One region of the Streptomyces sp. NPDC034111 genome, then DNA from elsewhere that is predicted to be linked to it. Evidence: riboswitches for the same ligand, from Rfam matches in the RefSeq annotation. Region 1 holds a riboswitch; the other holds the start of a gene.

Region 1 (7,044 bases):
AGGTCACCATCTCCAAGATCCGCTTCCTGGAGGCGGAGGGGCTGGTCGAGCCGAAGCGCACGCCTTCCGGGTACCGCAAATTCACGCCGGCCGACATCGAGCGGCTGGCGAGCGTCCTGCGGATGCAGCGGGACCACTATCTGCCGCTGAAGGTCATCCGGGAGTATCTGGACGCCCTGGAGCGCGGTGAGCAGGTACAACTGCCCGCTCCGGCCGCGCCCTCCCGGGATCTGGTCGAGGGCGTGACCGACCCCGGCGAGGACCGCCCGACGGCCGCCCGGATCGGCCGGGCCGAGCTGCTGGCCGCCGCCGAGGTGGACGAGGCGGCGCTCGCCGACTGGGAGTCGTACGGACTCATCGTCCCCCATGCGGACGGTGGATACGACATCGAGGCGGTCACCATCGCCAAACTCGTCGCGGACCTGGGCCGTTTCGGTCTGGAGCCGCGGCATCTGCGTGCCGTGAAGGCGGCTGCCGAGCGTGAGGCCGGCTTGGTCGAACAGGTCGTTGCACCCCTTCGGAGGCACCGTAATCCGCAGACCAGGGCCCATGCCGAGGCCACCGCCAAGGAGCTGGCGACGCTGTCCGTACGGCTGCATGCGGCGCTGGTGCAGAGCGCTCTGCGGGTCCGGCCGTAGTGAGCAAATGAGTGCCCGACTACCCAAACCTGCCGGGCACGTCCTAGGGTTGCTGTGTGAACGAGCTCGACGTCGTGGGTGTCCGGGTGGAAATGCCTTCCAGCCAACCGATCGTGCTCCTGCGGGAGGTGGGAGGCGACCGTTACCTGCCCATTTGGATCGGGCCGGGGGAGGCCACCGCCATCGCCTTTGCCCAGCAGGGCATGGTCCCTGCCAGGCCGCTGACGCACGACCTCTTCAAGGATGTGCTCGAAGCGGTGGGCCAGGAGCTGACGCAGGTCCGGATCACGGACCTGCGCGAGGGGGTTTTCTATGCCGAACTGGTCTTCGCCAGCGGGGTGGAGGTCAGTGCGCGTCCGTCCGACGCCATAGCGCTGGCGCTGCGCACCGGAACGCCGATCTTCGGTACGGATGGTGTGCTGGACGACGCGGGGATCGCCATCCCGGACGAGCAGGAGGACGAGGTGGAGAAGTTCCGCGAGTTCCTCGACCAGATCTCGCCCGAGGACTTCGGCACCAACAGCCAGTGATCCGGTGACTCCGGCCGGGCGAAGGGGCTGATTCCGGCCAAACTATTTAGCCATTCCCCGCGCGAGGTCACGAGAAACCACTCGTAGGGTGATTATCACTCGGCGTGGCGAGCGCGGCGATCGTTGACGCACCCCCAGTGACTGCATACCGTCGATATGGCAGGTCCCGTCCGGGACGTGGAGGACGGAGGGCGGCGTGGCAATCACCGGCGACGGTACGGCGGCGGAAGGGGCGTTGCCGCTCCACGCGGGCGCGACGGCGAACCATGCCCCGGCACCCGCCGCGGCGGTGTCGGGGGACTGCGAGGCCCAGAACATCGGCTATCGCGGCCCGACCGCCTGTGCGGCAGCGGGCATCACCTACCGGCAGCTCGACTACTGGGCCCGTACGGGCCTGGTCGAGCCCAGCATCCGGCCGGCATACGGCTCGGGCACCCAGCGGCTCTACAGCTTCCGGGACGTCGTCGTCCTGAAGATCGTCAAGCGGCTGCTGGACACCGGGGTGTCGCTACAGAACATCCGCACCGCCGTCCAGCACCTGCGTGCGCGGGGGCTGGCGGATCTGACGCGGATGACGCTGATGAGCGATGGCGCCACGGTCTACGAGTGCACCTCGCCCGACCAGGTCGTCGATCTGCTCCAGGGCGGTCAGGGCGTCTTCGGCATCGCGGTCGGCGTGGTCTGGCGGGACGTGGAGGGCGCGCTGTCACAGCTCCACGGGGAGCGCGTGGACACCGGCGAGACACTGGTCGGGAAGAACCCGCACGACGAGCTGGCGCGGCGGCGCAACCGGGCTGGCTGAGCCTCCGTACCCGGTCACCGGCCCGGCATCGGGTCGATTGTCAGTGCCATGCGGCAGCATCGGAGATGTGAGAGCCGCGCCGACGATTCTGCATCTGGACATGGATGCGTTCTACGCGGCCGCCGAGCAGGCGGCCAAGCCGAGCCTGCGCGGCAAGCCGGTCGTGGTCGGCGGGATCGGTCCGCGGGGGGTCGTCGCCACGGCGTCGTACGAGGCCCGGGTCTTCGGGATCCGCTCCGCGATGCCCACGGCCCAGGCGCGCCGGCTGTGCCCCAACGCCGCCTACCTCAGTCCCCGCTTCACCCTCTACCGCCAGGTGAGTGAACGCGTGATGGAGCTGCTGCACGAGCTGTCGCCGCTCGTGGAGCCGCTGAGCCTGGACGAGGCCTTCGTGGACCTGGAGGCGGGCGGGGTGCCGACGGAGACGGAAGCCGTACGGGCCGTGGGGGAGCAGCTGCGGCGCGACATCCGGTCGCAAACGGGCCTGACGGGTTCGGTGGGACTGGCCGGCGCCAAGATGCTCGCGAAGATCGCCTCGGAGGCGGCCAAGCCGAACGGCCTGGTGGTGATCGAGCCGGGCACCGAGCGAGAGCTGCTGGGGCCGATGCCGGTACGGACACTGCCCGGGGTGGGCCCCGCGACGGCCGAGACGCTGCGCCGGGCCGGGATCCACACCGTCGCGGAGACCGCGGAGGCCGGTGAGGCGGAGCTGGTGCGGCTGCTGGGCAAGGCTCATGGCGCGGGGCTGTATGCGATGGCGCTGGGCCAGGACGACCGTCCCGTGGTGGCCGAGCGGGATGCCAAGTCCATCTCGGTGGAGGACACCTTCGAGGTCGATCTGACCGACCGGACGCGGGTGCGCACCGAGGTGCTGCGGCTGGCCGACCGCTGCGTCCACCGGCTGCGCGAGGCGGGGCGCTCAGGGCGCACGGTGGTCATCAAGGTCCGCAACTACGACTTCTCGACGCTGACCCGCTCCGACACGCTGCGCGGGCCCACCGACGATCCCGCGGTCATCCGGGAGGCCGCGGTCCGCCTGCTGGATCTGGTGGACACCACAGGCGGCGTGCGGCTGCTGGGCGTGGGCATCAGCGGGCTGGCCGACTTCACCCAGGAGGATCTCTTCGCGCAGCTGGCGACGGAGCGGGAGGCCGAGGAGCTGGCGAAGGCCGCACCGGAGCCCGCCGGGGAGGACGCCGGCGGCGGTGAGCGCGAGGAGGAGCGGCCGCGGCGCTGGCACCCGGGGCTCGACGTGGTGCACGACGAGTACGGCGCCGGCTGGGTGCAGGGGAGCGGGGTGGGCAGAGTGACCGTACGCTTCGAGACGCCGTGGTCCGCACCGGGGAGGGTGCGGACCTTTGCCGTCGAGGACCCGGCGCTGCGGCCGGGTGAACCACTGCCGCTGGTGGGCGGAGGGCCGGAAGGCGCTCAGTCGTCCGAGCCGGCGATCTTGCCGAAGTCCTTGTCGTCGGCGCCGCCCGAGTTGCCGGAGGACACCGAGCCGGTGTCCGGTTCCGGCGAGGAGATATCCAGCCGGTAGTGGTGGTAGAGCTGAAGCTCCTGCTCGGGGGAGAGATGGCGGCCCACGCCGAAGTCAGGGGCGTCCTTGATCAGCTTGCGGTCGTAGGGGATGTGCAGGCCCTCACCGACCATTTTGCTGGGCTCCAGGGGAACGAACGCATCCCGGCCGAAGAGTCCGGTGCGTACGGCCGCCCACTCCGGTTCCCCCGTGGCGTCGTCGAGGTAGACCTCGTCGATCGTGCCTATTTTCGCGCCGTTACGGTCGAACGCTTTGCGGCCGATCAGGCTCCGGGGATCGATATCGGTTTGCACGGCCCCTCCAATTGGTCGCAACTGCCCTGTGACAACTACCAAACGGCACATTTCATGCCCTGGCCACTCGAAGGATCCTGCGAGTGGTGCGCTGGTAGGCTGGCCAATGGCCGCAGACCCCATGCGGGAGAGTCCTTTGTCGTTCGCGACCAGGGCGCCGAAGGAGCAAATCCTCCCCGGAATCTCTCAGGCACACGTACCGCATGGACGAGGTCACTCTGGAAAGCAGGGCGGGCCACGGAAGGCACAGCACCGGGACCCCTCCTCACCGACGGTGAAAGCCGGTCCGCCTTGTGCGGCCCGGTGAAGCTCTCAGGTTGAGATGACAGAGGGGGAGGCCGTCCGGGCACCCGCGCCGTGGTGCCCCTCGTAGGTCGTACGACCAGGAGGCCCCCGCAGATGACCACCAATCGCATCTCCTTGACCGAGCTTGAACGCGGCATCCCCTTCGAGCACCGGCACATCGGCCCCGACCACGAGGCGCAGGCCAAGATGCTCGCGCACGTCGGTTTCGGGTCGCTGGACGAGCTCACCGCCACCGCGGTCCCCGACGTGATCAAGAGCGCGGAGGCGCTCGGCCTGCCGCAGGCGCGTACCGAGGCCGAGGTCCTCCAGGAGCTGCACGGCCTGGCGGAGCGCAACCAGGTGCTGTCGTCCATGATCGGCCTGGGCTACTACGGCACGTTCACCCCGCCGGTGATCCTGCGCAACGTCATGGAGAACCCGGCCTGGTACACCGCGTACACCCCCTACCAGCCGGAGATCTCGCAGGGCCGCCTGGAGGCGCTGCTGAACTTCCAGACGGTGGTGGCCGACCTCACCGGCCTGCCGACCTCCGGCGCCTCCCTGCTGGACGAGGGCACCGCCGCCGCCGAGGCGATGTCGCTGGCCCGCCGGGTCGGCAAGGTCAAGCAGGGCGTCTTCCTGGTCGACGCCGACTGTCTGCCGCAGACCATCGCCGTGATCGAGACCCGCGCCGAGCCGACCGGCGTCGAGGTCGTCGTCGCGGACCTGTCCGACGGCATCCCCGCCGAGATCGCCGAGCGTGGCGTCTTCGGCGTGCTGCTCCAGTACCCTGGCGCCTCCGGCGCGGTGCGCGACCCGCGTGCCGTCATCGAGCAGGCCCATGAGCTGGGCGCGATCGTCACCGTGGCCGCCGATCTGCTCGCCCTGACGCTGCTGACCTCGCCCGGCGAGCTCGGCGCGGACATCGCCGTCGGCACCACCCAGCGCTTCGGCGTCCCGATGGGCTTCGGCGGACCGCACGCCGGCTTCATGGCCGTACGCGAGCAGTTCGCCCGCAGCCTGCCCGGCCGCCTGGTGGGCGTCTCCGTCGACGCCGACGGCAACAAGGCCTACCGTCTCGCGCTCCAGACCCGTGAGCAGCACATCCGCCGTGAGAAGGCCACCAGCAACATCTGCACCGCGCAGGTGCTGCTCGCCGTCATGGCCGGCATGTACGCCGTCTACCACGGTCCCGAGGGCCTGCGGACCATCGCCCGGCGCACCCACCGCTACGCCACGGTGCTCGCCGAGGGCCTGCGGGCCGGCGGCGTGGAGATCGTCCACGACGCGTACTTCGACACCCTGACCGCCCGGGTGCCCGGCCGGGCCGCCGAGGTCGTCGCCGCCGCCCGCGAGGCCGGTATCAACCTCCGGCAGGTCGACGCCGACCTGGTCGGCATCGCCTGCGACGAGACCACCGGACGCGCGCAGCTGGCCGGCGTCTGGAGCGCCTTCGGCGTGCAGGGCGATGTCGAGCAGCTGGACGCGACCGCCGCCGACACGCTGCCGCAGACGCTGCTGCGCAGCGACGACTACCTCGCCCACCCGGTCTTCCACCAGTACCGCTCCGAGACCGCGATGCTGCGCTACCTGCGCACCCTCGCGGACAAGGACTACGCACTGGACCGGGGCATGATCCCGCTCGGCTCCTGCACCATGAAGCTGAACGCCACCACCGAGATGGAGCCGGTCACCTGGCCCGCGTTCGGCCAGCTGCACCCCTTCGCACCGGCCGACCAGGCCGAGGGCTACCTCACGCTGATCCAGGAGCTGGAGGAGCGGCTGGCCACCGTCACCGGCTACGACAAGGTCTCCATCCAGCCGAACGCCGGATCGCAGGGCGAGCTGGCCGGTCTGCTGGCCGTCCGCGCCTACCACCGCGCCAACGGTGACGAGCAGCGCACCGTCTGCCTGATCCCCTCTTCGGCGCACGGCACCAACGCCGCCAGCGCCGTGATGGCCGGGATGAAGGTCGTCGTCGTCAAGACCGGCGAGGACGGCGAGGTCGACGCCGACGATCTGCACGCCAAGATCGAGAAGCACCGTGACGAGCTCGCGGTCCTGATGGTCACCTACCCGTCCACGCACGGCGTGTTCGAGGAGCACATCACCCAGATCTGCGCCGCGGTGCACGAGGCCGGCGGCCAGGTCTACGTGGACGGCGCCAACCTCAACGCGCTGGTCGGCCTCGCCGAGCCCGGCAAGTTCGGCGGCGATGTCTCGCACCTGAACCTGCACAAGACCTTCTGCATCCCGCACGGCGGCGGCGGCCCCGGTGTCGGCCCGGTCGGCGTACGCGCCCACCTGGCGCCGTACCTGCCCAACCACCCGTTGCAGCCCGCAGCGGGCCCCGAGACGGGCGTCGGACCGATCTCCGCGGCTCCGTGGGGCTCGGCCGGCATCCTGCCGATCTCCTGGGCGTACGTCCGCCTCATGGGCGGGGAAGGCCTCAAGCGCGCCACCCAGGTGGCGGTACTGAGCGCCAACTACATCGCCAAGCGCCTGGAACCGCACTACCCCGTGCTCTACACCGGCCCCGGCGGCCTGGTCGCGCACGAGTGCATCATCGACGTCCGGCCGCTGACCAAGGCGACCGGCGTGAGCATCGACGATGTCGCCAAGCGGCTCATCGACTACGGCTTCCACGCGCCGACGATGTCCTTCCCGGTGGCCGGCACGCTGATGATCGAGCCGACCGAGAGTGAGGACCTGGACGAGCTGGACCGGTTCTGCGACGCGATGATCGCCATCCGCGCGGAGATCGAGAAGGTCGGCTCGGGGGAGTGGGACAAGGACGACAACCCGCTGCGCAACGCCCCGCACACCGCGGCGTCGCTCGGCGGCGACTGGACCCACCCCTACAGCCGGGAGGAGGCCGTCTTCCCGGCCGGTGTCGAGGCGGCGGAGAAGTACTGGCCGCCGGTGCGCCGGATCGACGGCGCCTTCGGTGACCGTA
Region 2 (7,044 bases), on a different contig from region 1:
GCGGGTACAGGTCGTACTTCTGGTAGCCGTCGATGTCGGTCGGCAGGACCGTGGAGGCGATCTCACCGCGGATCGGGCCGCCGAGCGAGGTCTGTACGGCCTTCTTGTCGATCGCGTACTCGACGGCCTTGCGGCACTCGAGGTTGTCGAACGGCTTCGCCTTGGTGTTGATCGCCGTGTAGACCAGGCGCTGACCGAGCGCGTTGTCGGTGTTGGCCTTCGCCTTGGAGTCGGTCAGCAGCTGGGCCTGGGTCTGGCCGTCCACACCGCGTCCGGCCAGGTCGACCAGGGTGTTGCCGGACTGGAGGTCCTTGTCGATGGTCGACTGGGCGACCTTCAGCTTGAGGACGATCTTCTCCGGCAGCTGCTTGCGCAGCGGGTCGGTCTTCGCGGACCACTGGGGGTTACGGACGAGGGTGAGCTGCTTGCCCTCCTCGTAGCTCTGGAACTTGTACGAGCCGGTGGAGAGCACGGACTTGGTGTAGTCCGCGCCCTTGTCCTTGGCCTGCGGGACCGGGGCCGTCTGCGGGGCGCTGACCAGGTAGTCGAACTCGGCGAACGGCTTCTTCAGGTGGAAGACGATCGTCTGGTCGTCCGGCGTCTCGATGGACTTCAGGCCGGCCTTGCTCTTGTCCTTGTACGGACCCTTGTAGCCGCCGTCGTTGTCCTTGAGGAACTGCTGGAAGTAGTTCGGGCCGAGCGAGAGCGTGTCACGCGCGAAGTTGGAGCGCTCGACGGCGTACTTGACGTCCTGCGAGGTCACGGTGGAGCCGTCGTCGTACTTGACGCCCTTGCGGAGCTTGTACGTCCAGGTCTTGCCGCCGTCGCTGGGCTTGCCCATCGACTCGGCGAGGTCCGGGACCAGCTCGTTGCCCTTGGTGCCGGGGCCCGGCTTGAAGGTGGTCAGCGGGCGCGCGTAGAGCCGGCTGAAGTTGTAGATGAAGGCGTAGTAGGTGTTGCCCGGGTCGAACGACTCGGGGGCGTCGCTGATCGCGTAGGTGACCGTGCCGCCCTTCTCGTCCGAGGCGTTGACGATGCCCTTGGTGGCGGCGTTGGCCTCCGACGAACCGTCCGAGGAGCCCTTGCCTCCGCTGCAGCCGGCCAGCAAAAGGCCCGCACTGGTGATGGCCGCTATCGCCGCGACCGGAACTGACCTTCGCATGATGGTCGGTGTCCCCTTCGTTCAGTCGAGAAACGTCGAAACTTCAAAAACGCAGATGAGGCGTCTGGTCGGATATCCGGCGGGGCCGTCAGCGGCTGCGCGGGTCCAGCGCGTCCCTCAGACCGTCACCGAGCAGGTTGAAGGCGAGCACGGTGACGAAGATCGCAAGGCCGGGGACGATCATGTACTGCGGATCGACCTCGTAGTACTTGACCGCCTGGTTGAGCATGCCGCCCCAGGACGCCTGGGGCGGCTGGATACCGACGCCAAGGAAGCTCAGCGCCGCCTCGAAGAGGATGTTGGAGGGGATCAGCAGCGTCGAGTAGACGATGATCGGCCCCACCAGGTTGGGCAGCAGCTCGCGGAAGAGGATGAACGGCCCGCGCGCACCCATGCCGCGGGCGGCGTCCACGAATTCCCTCTCCCGCAGCGACAGCGTCTGGGCGCGCACGATCCGGCCCATGTACGGCCAGTTGAAGAAGCCGATCACGAAGATCAGCACCGAGATGTGCAGCGGCAGGCCCTCCAGGCCGAAGGCGCCGCCCTGGAGCGAGGCGGAGATCGCGATGGCGAACAGCAGCAGCGGGAAGGCCAGGAAGACGTCCATCATCCGGCTGATGAAGGCGTCCACCCGTCCGCGGTAGAAGCCGGCGACCACCCCGAGGACGGTGCCGATAGCGACCGACAGCAGCGTCGCGCCGAACGCCACGATCAGCGACACCCAGGAGCCCTCCAGAATCCGGGCGAGCAGATCGCGGCCGAACTTGGGGTCCACACCGAGCGGGTGGTCCCCGCTCATGCCGCCCAAGTCCCCCTTGGGAAGCGTGGTGTTGGGGTCGATCAGCGACTGGTTGGGGCTGTTCGGGTCCAGGCCCAGCAGGGCCTGGAGGGGGCGGGAGAGTGCGGCGATGACGATGAGCAGGATGACAACGATGGCACCCGCCACCGCGACCTTGTCCCGCCGGAAGCGCAGCCATGCGATCTGACCGAGCGAGCGCCCCTCGATGCGCTTGCCCTCCACGCCTTTCAGCACCGCTTCCGGCTGCGCCTCGGCAGCCGCCCCGGTGGTCTCGATCGGTGTGGTCACGGTGCCTTTGACCCCTCTCGGCCGACGGTGGCCGGCCACTTGCCCGCCGCGGTAGCGGCCTGATTCACATCACTGGTGCAATGGAGCAATGGTGCAATTCGGTGCAAGTCCGGTGGGCGTCGCGGAAGGTGGTCTTGCGGAAATCTGAAAGTTCACGCGAAGCCGTGCGGGATGACGCTCGATGACGCTCGTACAAAGGACCGAGGCCCTGTTGTTTCCGGAGTCTTCATCCCCTTCGCGATCAGTCACCAGCCCTGACCGGGAAAGGATGCGTAACTGTGATGTGCTCCACGGCATTCCGTTATACGGACAGACGTGCGGGCTGAGCGGGGCGTGAGGCCGCGGGAGTACGCCTCAACCGCGGGGAATACAGGGCGAATTCGCCCCAGGGGCGACACCGGAGCGACACGCTCCGGTGGGCGGGACAGGCTGTCAGTAGGCCCTTGGGTAGCCGTAGCCGTACGAGGGCGCGGGGGCGGGCTGCCCCGGCGGCTGGGCGTAGCCGTCACGGTCGAAGAACGGGCGCGCCGAAGCCCGCATCCACATCCCGACCGGGTCGTACTCGTCGTTCAGCGCGACCGTGGAGACCGGCAGGCCGTCCGGAACCGCGCCGATCGACTGCTGGATCATCAACCGGGCGGAATCCACCGCTTGTTGGCCGGTGTCGTACAGATCCAGCCCGATCGCCAGATACGGGGCGCCGAGGGCGGGCTGCACCCAGGCCCGGCGCAAGGACCGGACGGCGGGCGTGCGGTGGGCGTTCTGCGCGAGCAGGGCGTAGAACTGCGGGATGTCGATGACCGGTTCGGAGATCCGCAGCGGCCCGGCGGGCAGCCGGTCGAGACCGCCGGCGATCCGGCGCAGATCGAGCCAGGGGATGCCGACCCCGCCGCCGGGAGAGTGCGGATTGAGCCATAGCCCCCAGCGGTCGGGGAAGAGTGAACCGGCGATCTCCAGGCCGCTGACGACCTCGTGGTCGCGGTTCCAGCCGGAGGCGGCGAGTTCGGGCGCGGAGGTCACACACGGCGCATAGCCGAGGCCGTCGACCTCCATGTTTCCGTACTGCGCCTCGGGCGAACCGGCCCGGCCGTGCCAGAGCAGCATCCATACCTGGCCCGCGGCGAGCGCATGCAGCAGCGCCTCATAGGCGTCGTACCGGCCGGGCGAGACCTGCTGCAGCAACTGCTCCAGCTGTCCGGCCGCCGCCGGCCCCTGATGCGCACCCGCGCTCACGTGTCCGTCCCTTCTCTCGGCAGGGCACGTGTGGGTGCGCCCGCGCGTCATCCAACCAGCTTACGAGTGGTCCCGAGAGTAGAAGGGCCGTACGCGCTCCAGCAGCCAGTCGGCGACCGGGTCGCCGAGGGCGAGATCGAGCATCACCAGCTGCACCGGCCAGGGCACCGGTACCGCGCCGAGCGCACGTCCGAGGGCCGTGAGCACCGTCGCGCGGGCGCTGCCGTCGTGCAGCGCGGCGGGTGCCGCGGCGACCTGAACACCGACGAACAGCGCGGGCGTGTCGCCCTCGACACTAGCCAGGGCACGCCGGGCACTCAGGACAATTCCGGCACCGGAGAACTCCAGTCCGGCTGCGGCCAGGAAGTCCACCGGCTCGTCCTGCCAGTCCGGTTCGAAGAGCCGCACCCGTCCGCCGCTCGGCAGTCCGGTGGATTCCTGAGGTCCTGGACGTCCCTCCCGGCACAATTCGGCCACCGCGGGCGGCGGAAGCGGTACGCCGACCGTGCCGTCCGGGTTGACCGCGATCCCGATCGTCGGCGGCAGTCCGCGGGCGAACTCCCGGGCCGGGGCCACGGTGAAGGACATATGCGAGCCGACGACCCGCAGAAACTCCTGCTCGGAGCTGTAGACGGGGACATAGGCCGCACCGCCGATCTCGACGGTGGGCAGATCCAGGCCGCGGGCACCGAGGCCCGCGCTCTCCGGGCCGCCGCCGTTGGGCAGCGGCACCCACAGCCGGCTGCGGCCCAGCACCTCGACGATCCGGCCGCCGGCGCCCGGGTGCCCGACCGACGCGGCCAGCACCTCTTCGAGCTCGTTCGCCGGCCATGCCAGTTGCGGAATCCCCTGCTCCGGAAAGTTCATCTGCATCCACCCGTTCCAAACCGCGCTACCTGGCCAAAGACCCTAGACGAGAAGGTCCGGGGCGGACCGTACGGGGCCGGGTCCGCGAGGTGGCCGGAAATGGCGGTCCGCTCAGCGGTCCACCCAGTGGTCCACTCGGTCCACTCAGTGGGGTTCCGCTCAGTGGAAGCTGAGCGTCTCCAGGGCGCTCGCCGACCGGCGGTCGAGAAGTACCGCCGAGCCGAACCCCTTCGGCAGCGCGGCCGACTCCGCCGCGCCGACCAGCCGTCCCACCGCCCTCAGGTGCCGGCCGAAGGCGTACCCCGACACCCCGCGGCCACGCGCCTCCTGCCCGGAGCGCGCCACCTCCGGCGGAACATCGAGCAGCAGCAGATGCAGCCCGCGGCCACGGCGCCCGGCCGACCACGCGATCCAGCGGCGCACCCACGACAGCGACCCGCAGTCGTGCACCACCACGCTGTCGCCGGAGCGCAGCGCCCTGCCCAGCGCCAGATAGTGCGCGGCCCGTACCAGCGGGCGGTACAGGCCGTACGGCAGCCGGCGCAGCCTGCCGCGCTCCCAGTGCTCACGTACGTCCTGCGAATCGATCCGGTGCACCACGGCGCCGCGACCGTCCAGCGGCGGCACCACCCGGTGCATCAGGGTGCTCTTGCCGCTGCCCGGCAGACCGGAGACCACGACCAGGTCACCGGCCGGGAACCGCAGCTCGGCGGTGCTCCCGGCGCGCCCCTCGCCGCGCAGGTCCACGACCCGGTCGCTGCGCCCGGGCCGTACGACGGAGTGCCGCCGCCGGCCGGTCCGGCGCACGGCGGGGGCCGCCACCGGCGCGGTGTCCGGCGGTACGGCCCCTGATGTGGCCGCGAATGCCGCGTCCCTGTGCACCGTGATCGCCTCCCCGTCCATTCCGGTCCGGCCTGAGTCCGTCCCTTACCCGCAGAGTGTCAAGAAAAGGTAATGCTCATCAAGGTGCATCCCGATCCGCCCACGTCGGGAACGGGACGGCGACCGGGACTCCTCCCCCGGGCGATCCCGTGCAATGATGTGGCCGCCACGTGCACATCCCGTTTCACCCGTGCACCGCCAACTCCATACCGGCCGCTTGAATCCGCGCGGGAGAGTCCCCGGCCGCCACGGCGGGGCGCCGAAGGAGCAAGTCCTCCCTTGAATCTCTCAGGCCCCTATACCGCGCGGGCGAGGCAGATCTGAAAAGCGAGCCACTGCCCGGCTGAAGGGGCGGCTCCACCCAAGGTGCAAACCGGGTCCGTTCGCGGGATCCCGGTGAACCTCTCAGGTTCCGATGACAGATGGGGAGAACGTCTTGTCACCCATGCCTGGGAGCCCAGAACCATGACTGATGCCCCCCGCCGCACCGCGCTGGATGCCACCCATCGCGCGCTCGGCGCCACCATGACCGACTTCGCCGGCTGGGACATGCCGCTGCGCTACAGCAGCGAGCGCGACGAACATGTCGCCGTCCGCACCCGCGCCGGCCTCTTCGACCTCTCCCACATGGGCGAGATCACCGTCACCGGCCCGCAGGCCGGCGCTCTCCTCGACTACGCGCTGGTCGGCAACATCGGCGCCCTCAAGACCGGCCGCGCCCGCTACACCATGATCTGTGAGGCCGAGGGCGGCATCCTCGACGACCTGATCGTCTACCGCCTCGCCGACGAGGAGTACATGGTCGTCGCCAACGCCTCCAACGCCCAGGTGGTGCTGGACGCGCTGACCTCCCGCGCGGGCGGCTTCGACGCCGCGATCCGCGACGACCGGGACGCCTACGCGCTGATCGCGGTGCAGGGCCCGGAGTCCCCCGGCATCCTCAAGAAGGTGACGGACGCCGACCTGGACGGTCTGAAGTACTACGCGGGCCTGCCGGGCACGGTCGCCGGTGTCCAGGCGCTGATCGCCCGTACGGGGTACACCGGCGAGGACGGCTTCGAGCTGTTCGTCCGGCCGGCGGACGCGGTCGCCCTCTGGGAGGCGCTGACCGAGGCCGGCAAGGACGCCGGTCTGGTCCCCTGCGGCCTGTCCTGCCGCGACACGCTGCGCCTGGAGGCGGGCATGCCGCTGTACGGGCATGAGCTGACCACCGCGACCACGCCGTTCGACGCGGGCCTGGGCCGGGTGGTGAAGTTCGAGAAGACCACCAACAACGGTGCCTTCGTGGGCCGCGACGCGCTGACGGCGGCCGCCGAGCGCGCCGAGACCAGCCCGCCGCGCAAGCTGGTCGGTCTGATCGCCGAGGGCCGCCGGGTGCCGCGCGCCGGCTACTCCGTCGTCACCGCCGACGGCACGGTCATCGGCGAGGTCACCTCCGGGGCCCCCTCCCCCACGCTCGGCAAGCCGATCGCCATCGCCTACGTCGATGCGGCCTACGCCACACCGGGCACCGAGGGTGTCTGCGTGGACATCCGTGGAAGCCATGAGCCGTACGAGGTCGTCGCCCTGCCCTTCTACAAGCGGCAGAAGTAACGGTTCCCGCACGGCGGACCGGGCAGCGGCGCGCCCCCGCGCGTCTCACTGTGCAAGACGCTCCCCCGGACTTCGTCCGGGAGGTGCCCCCATTCACGATCACACCCTCGCGTACAGGAGAATCGAGCCATGAGCAACCCCCAGCAGCTGCGCTACAGCAAGGAGCACGAGTGGCTGTCGGGCGCCGAGGACGGCGTCTCGACGGTCGGCATCACCGAGC

The links. Region 1 has a riboswitch for glycine ahead of gcvP (aminomethyl-transferring glycine dehydrogenase). Riboswitches for the same ligand answer to the same signal wherever they lie in the genome.
Region 2: linked by a shared signal. The riboswitch ahead of gcvT (glycine cleavage system aminomethyltransferase GcvT) and the one ahead of gcvP (aminomethyl-transferring glycine dehydrogenase) in region 1 are both predicted to bind glycine.

The regions. Positions count from the first base shown of each region.
Region 1 covers NZ_JBVIST010000016.1:172,378-179,421, reverse strand. Annotated here, with positions in the region: gene ftsR (transcriptional regulator FtsR) at 1-638, shown strand, start outside; gene ACZ55A_RS28675 (bifunctional nuclease family protein) at 695-1,168, shown strand; gene ACZ55A_RS28670 (MerR family transcriptional regulator) at 1,365-1,970, shown strand; gene ACZ55A_RS28665 (DNA polymerase IV) at 2,038-3,510, shown strand; gene ACZ55A_RS28660 (PRC-barrel domain-containing protein) at 3,399-3,803, opposite strand; glycine riboswitch at 3,918-4,015, shown strand; gene gcvP (aminomethyl-transferring glycine dehydrogenase) at 4,203-7,044, shown strand, end outside.
Region 2 covers NZ_JBVIST010000024.1:422-7,465, reverse strand. Annotated here, with positions in the region: gene ACZ55A_RS33500 (ABC transporter substrate-binding protein) at 1-1,162, opposite strand, end outside; gene ACZ55A_RS33495 (ABC transporter permease) at 1,251-2,249, opposite strand; gene ACZ55A_RS33490 (enhanced serine sensitivity protein SseB C-terminal domain-containing protein) at 2,682-3,482, opposite strand; gene ACZ55A_RS33485 (enhanced serine sensitivity protein SseB) at 3,543-4,349, opposite strand; gene ACZ55A_RS33480 (AAA family ATPase) at 4,509-5,237, opposite strand; glycine riboswitch at 5,450-5,545, shown strand; glycine riboswitch at 5,546-5,663, shown strand; gene gcvT (glycine cleavage system aminomethyltransferase GcvT) at 5,697-6,824, shown strand; gene gcvH (glycine cleavage system protein GcvH) at 6,954-7,044, shown strand, end outside.